DNA from 2 places in the Geodermatophilus sp. SYSU D01186 genome. Region 2 is predicted to be linked to the other one. Evidence: predicted binding sites of a transcription regulator. Region 2 holds the regulator's gene; the other holds the start of a gene.
The links. The regulator LexA, encoded in region 2, represses DNA repair genes until DNA is damaged. The targets are predictions, from matches to a motif close to TCGAACANNTGTTCGA.
Positions count from the first base shown of each region.

Region 1: ACI784_RS20065 (DUF222 domain-containing protein) is a predicted target of LexA. The motif match lies at 2,038-2,053, and genes of this name have one in related genera.

Region 1 covers NZ_JBJGYW010000031.1:39,828-43,344, forward strand. The annotation lists gene ACI784_RS20050 (aldolase/citrate lyase family protein) at 1-285, shown strand, start outside; gene ACI784_RS20055 (NAD-dependent epimerase/dehydratase family protein) at 282-1,136, shown strand; gene ACI784_RS20060 (glycosyltransferase) at 1,133-1,819, shown strand; gene ACI784_RS20065 (DUF222 domain-containing protein) at 2,071-3,282, shown strand; gene ACI784_RS20070 (hypothetical protein) at 3,333-3,517, opposite strand, start outside.
Region 2 covers NZ_JBJGYW010000018.1:49,764-53,280, forward strand. The annotation lists gene ACI784_RS14605 (phosphatase PAP2 family protein) at 1-615, shown strand, start outside; gene ACI784_RS14610 (hypothetical protein) at 659-1,651, shown strand; gene lexA (transcriptional repressor LexA) at 1,761-2,510, opposite strand; gene ACI784_RS14620 (LysM peptidoglycan-binding domain-containing protein) at 3,261-3,407, shown strand.

The sequences.
Region 1 (3,517 bases), on a different contig from region 2:
GTCACCGACCGGCCCTTCGGCGTCGCTGGGCTGACCCTGCCCGGGGGCGGGTTCCCCGTGCCGGGGATGCTGCTGGCCGCCGAGCTGCTCCGCATGGACACCGGGTTCACCTTCCTGCGCCGCTCCTTCATCGCCGACATGGCCGGCCGCGACCCGTTCGTCGAGGTGCCGCGGCTGCACGCCGCGCTGGACGACCTGCGCGCCGCCACCCCCGAGGAGGCCGCCGGACGGCGGGCCGCCTTCGTGGCCGCGGTGACCGGCGTCCCGGAGGCGCAGCCGGCGTGAGGGCGCTGGTCACCGGCGCCGGGGGCTTCGTCGGCCGCCACCTGGTCGTCCGGCTGCGGTCCGAGGGCTGGGACGTCGTCCCGCTGACCCGGGCCCGGGCCGACCTCGCCGACCCGCTGGCCGCGGCAGCGGCGGTGCGGGACGCCGACCCCGACGTCGTCTTCTCCCTCGCCGCCGGCCGGGCGAAGGCGACGGCCGCCGAGCGGGCGGCCACGGTTGCGGTCAACACCAGCCCGTGGCTGGTCGACTCCCTGCCGGACCGCTGCCGCGCCGTGGTGCGGCTGGGCTCATCCACCGAGTACGGCGCCGGCGCGGCGCCGCTGACCGAGGACGCCCCGCTGCGGCCCCGCGGCTTCTTCGGCGCCACCAAGGCCGCCGGCTCGCTGCTGCTGCAGGCCGCCGGCGCCGAGCGCGGGGTGCGGACGGCGGTGCTGCGGGCGTTCCAGGTGTACGGCCCCGGGGACCACCCGACGCGGCTGGTCCCCGTGGTGCTGGCGGCGGCCCGCAGCGGCGCCGTCGTCCCGCTGCCGGCACGGGTCAGCCGGCGGGACTGGGTGTGGGTCGGCGACGTCGTCGACGCCTGCCTGCGCGCCGCGCTCGCCGACGACCTGCCGCCGGGGCAGGTGCTCAACATCGGCACCGGCGTGCAGACCGCCACCGAGGAGCTCGTCGCGGTCGCCGCGCGGGTCACCGGCCGGCCGATCGCCACAGCGCCGGGTGCGCACCCGGGGCGGGACTGGGACACCGACTGCTGGGTCAGCGACCCGTCGCTCGCCGCGGCGCTGCTGGGCTGGACGCCGACCGTGGACCTGGCCGAGGGCCTGGCGCTGACGTGGGCTGCCGGGGGATGAGCGGGCCGCGCGTCGCCGTCGTCGTCCCCGTGTACCGCAACGAGGCGACGCTGGCCCCGCTCGCGCAGCGGGTGGCCGCCGCGCTGGCCGGCCGGGACTGGCGGCTGCGGCTGGTCATCGACGCCTCGCCCGACGACAGCGTGCGGGTCGCCTCGGCGCTCAGCGCCGCCGACCCCCGCGTCGCGGTCTCCGGGCTCACCGTCAACGGCGGCCAGCACGCCGCGCTGGCCCACGGCCTCGCGGCCGAGCCCGACGCCGACGTCTGGGTGTGCCTCGACGCCGACCTGCAGGACCCTCCGGAGGCGGTGCCGGTACTGCTGGACCGGCTCGCCCTCGGCGACGTCGACGCCGTCTTCGCCGGACGCCGCGGCGCCTACGAGTCGGCGGCCCGCCGGCTGAGCGGGACGGTGCACCGCCGGCTGGCCGCCCGGCTCACCGGGCTGCCGCCGGACGCCGGCGCCTTCCTCGCCATGGGTCCGGAGGTGCGGGAGGCGGTCGTGGCGGCCGTGCTCGGCGGCGGTGCGCCGAGCGTCGTGCTGGCCGTCGGCGCCACCCGCCGGCCGGTCACGAGCGTGCCCGTGGCGCGGGACCGGCGGCCGGAGGGCCGCTCCGCCTGGAGCAGCCGGGACCGCCTCGCACAGTCGGCCCGCTCCCTGGTGTGGGCCCTGCGGCAACGCCGCTGACCTGCTCGAGAGGCTTCGCTCGGCGGCTGCGGTGGCCGGGCGGCACAGCCGCGCGCCGCGACGGTGGTGACGCGACCCCAGTGCCGCGCCCGCGAGGGCCTCCTGGCGCGGCGACGTGGAGGGCATCTCCGTAGCCTCCGCAAGACGCCTTCGTGATCTGTGGACATGGCTCTGAGCTGGGGATTCGGGTGGTCTGCGCCTTCTCGCCGGGATAGACTTCGAACACGTGATCGAAGGCGGCGGGAGGTGTCGTGGACGGCTTGTCGTCGGTGCTGGACGCCCTCGCCGGCGACGACCTCCACGCACTGTCTGACGGGGAGCTGCTGGACCGCACCGCCGCGCTCGTTGCGTCCCGCAACCGCCTGGACGCCGAGCTGGCCCGCACCGTGCGCACCGCCGACGCCCGCCAGGCCGCCGAGCACGACGGGCTCAAGAGCATGCAGTCGTGGTTGCGCGGGCACGCCCGGTTGTCCGGCACGGCCGCGGCGCGGGTGGTGCGCGGCGGGCGGGCGCTGGCGCAGCTGCCGGCGCTCGCGGAGGCCTGCGCCGCCGGAGATGTCACGGCCGAGCAGGTCGCCGTGATCGCACCTGTCGTGAGCGCGGAGCGACGGGCCGCCGCCGAGAAACAGGGCGTGGACCTCGCCGAGGTCGATATCGCCCTGACCTCCGTGGCCAAGGATCTGCCGTACCAGAAGCTGACCCTGGCCGTGGCGCACTACCTGGCCCGGCTGGAGCCCGACGGGGCCGAGCCCGATCCCACCGAGACCCGGGCGGTGTGGCTCGCCCGGCACGCCGACGGCGGCCTCACCGCCCGGGTCGAGCTGGACGCCGTCGGCGGGGAGAGGTTCTGCACCGCCCTGGAGGCCCTGGTGCAGGCCGGCCGCGGCGCCGGGGACACCCGCACCCGCGCCCAGCAGCTGGGCGATGCGCTGGTGCAGCTGTGCGACCTGCAGTTGGCCGCCGGTGGGCTGCCGGTGCTGCGCACGGTCAAGCCGCAGGTGATGGTGCGCATCGACCTGGCCGACCTGATCGACCCGAAGGCCGCCCCCGGCGCCGGGGAGACCGGCTTCGGGGCCGCGATCTCCGCCGCCCGCGCCCGGTGGCTGGCCTGCGACGCGGCCGTCTCCCGGATCGTGATGACCCCCGACGGCACCCCGCTGGACCTCGGCCGCGACAAACGCGTCGTGCCCCCGCACCTGCGCAAGGCGGTGGAGGCCCGCGACCGGGGATGTGTGTTCACCGGCTGCCAGGCGCCCACCTTCTGGTGCGACGTGCACCACCTGCGGGAGTGGATCAACGGCGGCGAGACGTCACTACAGAACTCCGCGTTGCTGTGCGAGCGGCACCACACCAAGGTCCACCACGGCTTCCGCGTTCAGCGACAACCCGACGGCCGCTGGCGCACCTGGCGACCCGACGGCACCGAGATCGTGATCGGCCCACCACTGCTCACCGCCGCATGACACCGCCGACGCGGACAGCGCGAACCGGTGTGCCCCACCGCGCGTCCGGCTCAGCGCTCCCAGAGCTGCACGACGAGGTCGGTCTTGCCGGCGGGGAAGGACCGTTCGTCGGTCATCCGGAGCCCGGCGGACGCGAGGATCTCGTCGTCGTCGGTGGGCACCGGGGCGCCGTCGATGATCCGGCGCACCAACCACACCCGGTCGGCCGAGTCCGGTGCGTCGTCCGGGGGCAGGA
Region 2 (3,517 bases):
GTGGGCGTCACCGTCGACCTGCTCAGCCGCGGCACGCTCGAGCGGATGGACCTGCGCGTCTCCGAGACGGTGAGCGCCTGGGACCTCAAGGACTCCGCCGCCTACTGGCCGGTCTGGGCGGTCACCCAGCTCGGCGGCCGCGGGTTCATCCTCATCGTCCTGGCCGGCCTCGTCGCCCACCTCGTGGTGCGCCGGCGCACCGTCGTCCCGCTGCTGCGCGTGCTGGTCGCCCTCGCCCTGCTCACGGTCGTCGTCTACGGCTTCAAGTACGGGACCGGCCGCACCGCACCGGCCTACCCGGGGTCGTTCTTCTACCGGGACGGCGCGTCCTATCCCTCCGGCCACGTCGCCAACGCCGTCCTCATGTGGGGTGTGGCCCGCTGGCAGGCCGTCGAGTTCCGGCTCGCCCCCGCCGTCCAGCGGACCTTCCGGCTGCTCAGCGTCGCCGGTCCCGTGGCGACCGGGGTGGCGATGGTCTCGCTGGACTTCCACTGGGTCACCGACGCCGTCGTGGGAGCGGCGGTCGGCATCCTGCTGTTGGGCGTGGTTCACGGGCTGGACGCAGTCGTGCTGTCACGCTGGGTGGGTGCCCGAGCTGGCCGGCCGTCCGTGTAGCGGTGCCGGAGGGCGACGTCTGGCAGCAGGGGCAGCCCTCGCGGTGACGCTCGTCCTCGGTACCGCCCTGCCGGCGTCCGCCGAGGACGCCGCGGCGCCGGGCCCGTCGACGCAGTGCCAGATCACCGACCCGCGACTGCCGGAGTTGTCCGGCCTGGTCGTGGTCGGTGACCGGATGCTCGCCATCAACGACGGCGGCGACCAGCTCGACGTGTACGTCCTGGACGCCACCTGCCGGGTGCTCACGGTGCGCAGCGCGGCGGTGGACCCCTACGACCCCGAGGACCTCGCCCTCGCCGCCGACGGCACGGTCTGGCTGGCCGACACCGGCGACAACCAGGGCACCCGCGACACCGTGGCCCTGCTCGCGTTGCGGCCCGACGGCAGCACCGCGGTCTACCGGCTCAGCTATCCCGAGGGAGCCCGGGACGTCGAGGCGCTCCTGCTGGCTCCCGACGGCATGCCCTACCTCGTCTCCAAGGAGGTGCTGGGCGCGAGCAAGGTGTACCGCCCGGTGACCGCACTGGTCGAGTCGGGGACGGTGGCGCTCACCGAGGTGGGCGGCGTGGAGTTCACGCTCACCGGGACCACCGGTGGGCCGGTCGGCCGCGCAGGTCAGCTCATGGTCACCGGGGGAGCGGTGTCGGCCGACGGGAGCCACGTGGCGCTGCGGACGTACACCGACGCCTACGTGTGGCCCCTGTCGGGCTCCGACGTCGCCGGCGCCCTCGCGGGGGAGCCGGTGCGGATGGCGCTGCCCGACGCGCCCCAGGGGGAGGCGATCAGCTTCACCGCGGACGGCAGCGGGGTCCTCGTGGCGGGCGAGGGGGTGCCCGGCGACGTGACCGTCGTGCCGATCGCGGCCGAGCAGGCCGCCGGCGGTCCGGCTACGGCGTCGGAGTCGTCGAGCGGCCCCCTGCCGGGCCTGCTGACCGCCTCCGACGGCGGCATCCCGCTGGTGCCGGCCGCACTGGTCGCCGCCCTGGTGGCCACCGCTGTCGTGTGGGTGGGCGGGAAGCTGCGCCGCCGCACCTGAGCCGTATCCGGGGGCGCTCCACTGCGGCCGGGCAGACCGCGCGCGAGGACGGGGCACGGCTCCCGTGGGCCGGTCCGCCAGGACCGTCAGGCCCCGGCGGACCGAGGGATCACACCCGGCGCAGCACCGTGACGACGCGGCCGAGGATGGTGGCGTCGTCGCCGGGGATGGGCTCGTACGCCGGGTTGTGCGGCAGCAGCCACACGTGCCCGTCGCGGCGCTTGTAGGTCTTCACCGTCGCCTCGCCGTCGAGCATCGCGGCGACGATCTCGCCGTTCTCGGCGGTCGGCTGCTGGCGCACGACGACCCAGTCGCCGTCACAGATGGCCGCCTCCACCATCGAGTCACCGGCGACCTTGAGCATGAACAGTGTGCCCTCGCCGACCAGTTCGCGGGGCAGGGGGAACACGTCCTCCACCGCCTGCTCGGCCAGGACCGGGCCACCGGCGGCGATCCGCCCGACCAGCGGCACGTACGTCGGGGCCGGGGTCTCGTCGGACCCGGCGGCGGCCGGCTGCGGGACCTCCACGGCGGTGTCACCGGGCAGGCGGACGTCGAGAGCCCGGGGCCGGTTCGGGTCGCGGCGCAGCCAGCCCTTCTTCTGCAGCACGGTCAGCTGGTGGGCGACCGAGGAGGCGGAGGAGAGCCCGACGGCCTCACCGATCTCGCGCACCGAGGGCGGGTAGCCGCGGCGCTCGATGGAGTCGCGGATGACCTCGAGCACGCGCCGCTGACGCTGGGTCAGGCCGTCGCCGGCCTCGCCCCGGTCGGGGAACGTGCGCACGGCTGCCGTCCCGGTGGTCGCCGGCGGGGCCGGCGTCCTCCGGCGGCTCCCCGACGTCCCACTCTTCTCCGCCACCGTCGCCTCCTCGCCGGCTGCCCATGCAGCGCGTCTCGTCCTTCCGGACCGACCGTAGCGCGCCGGACGCGCCCGATCAAACACGTGTTCGAAGTGGGGGCGGGGTGGTGTGGCTTTCGTCGGAGCCATCCGGTAGACATCGAACAGACGTTCGGATCGAACACGCGTTCGACGGTCCGGGGCTCGGCGAGAGGAGTGGTCGTGACAGGCGTGCAGCGTGCGGTGCTGGAGTTCGACGACGCGGTTCAGGTGCCGTGGCGGCCCCGTCTGCGGGCAGTCCCGTCCCCCCGCGAGCCGGGCTCCCCGCGGCGGGCAGTCGTGTCCCCGGCCCCGTCGCGGGCCGGAACGGCGCGGCCGGCGACCGGGTCCCCGCGACCGGCCACGTCTGCTCGGCCGGCGAGCGGGTCGGCGCGACCAGCCGCACCGGCTCGGCCGGCGAGCGGGTCGGCGCGATCGGCCGTGGCCGGGGGCGTCCGGCCCCGCGCGGCGGGTACCGGCCGCCTGGGCGTGCCGGGGCCGGCGCGACCCGCGCCGACGGGCGTGACCCCGTCGCCGTCGAGTCGTCCGGTGCGGGGTGGGTGTGGCCGTGCGGAGCGGCCGGCGCGCACCGGTCTGCGACTGACCCGGCGGGCCCGCCGCCTGTCGGTGGTCCTGGCGCTCGGTGTCGGGCTGGCCCTGGGATCCTGGCTCGCACCCCTGCTGGGCGGGGGGTCGAACGACCTCCGGCTCGCGGGTGAGCGCAGTGTCGTCGTGCAGTCGGGGCAGACCGTGTGGTCCATCGCCACCGACGTCGCGGGTGACGACCAGGACGTCCGCGCCGTTGTCGACGCGATCGAGGAACTGAACGACCTCGACGGCGCCGTGGTCATCCCTGGTCAGGTCCTGCGACTGCCCTGAGTGAGCAGCTCCGCCGGGCGGCCCTGGGCCCCGGCGCCCGGGGTGGACCGGGCGCCGACCTGCGGCGACGGAGCCGCGGGGCCAGGGAGCGACAAGAGGCGCGCCTCATG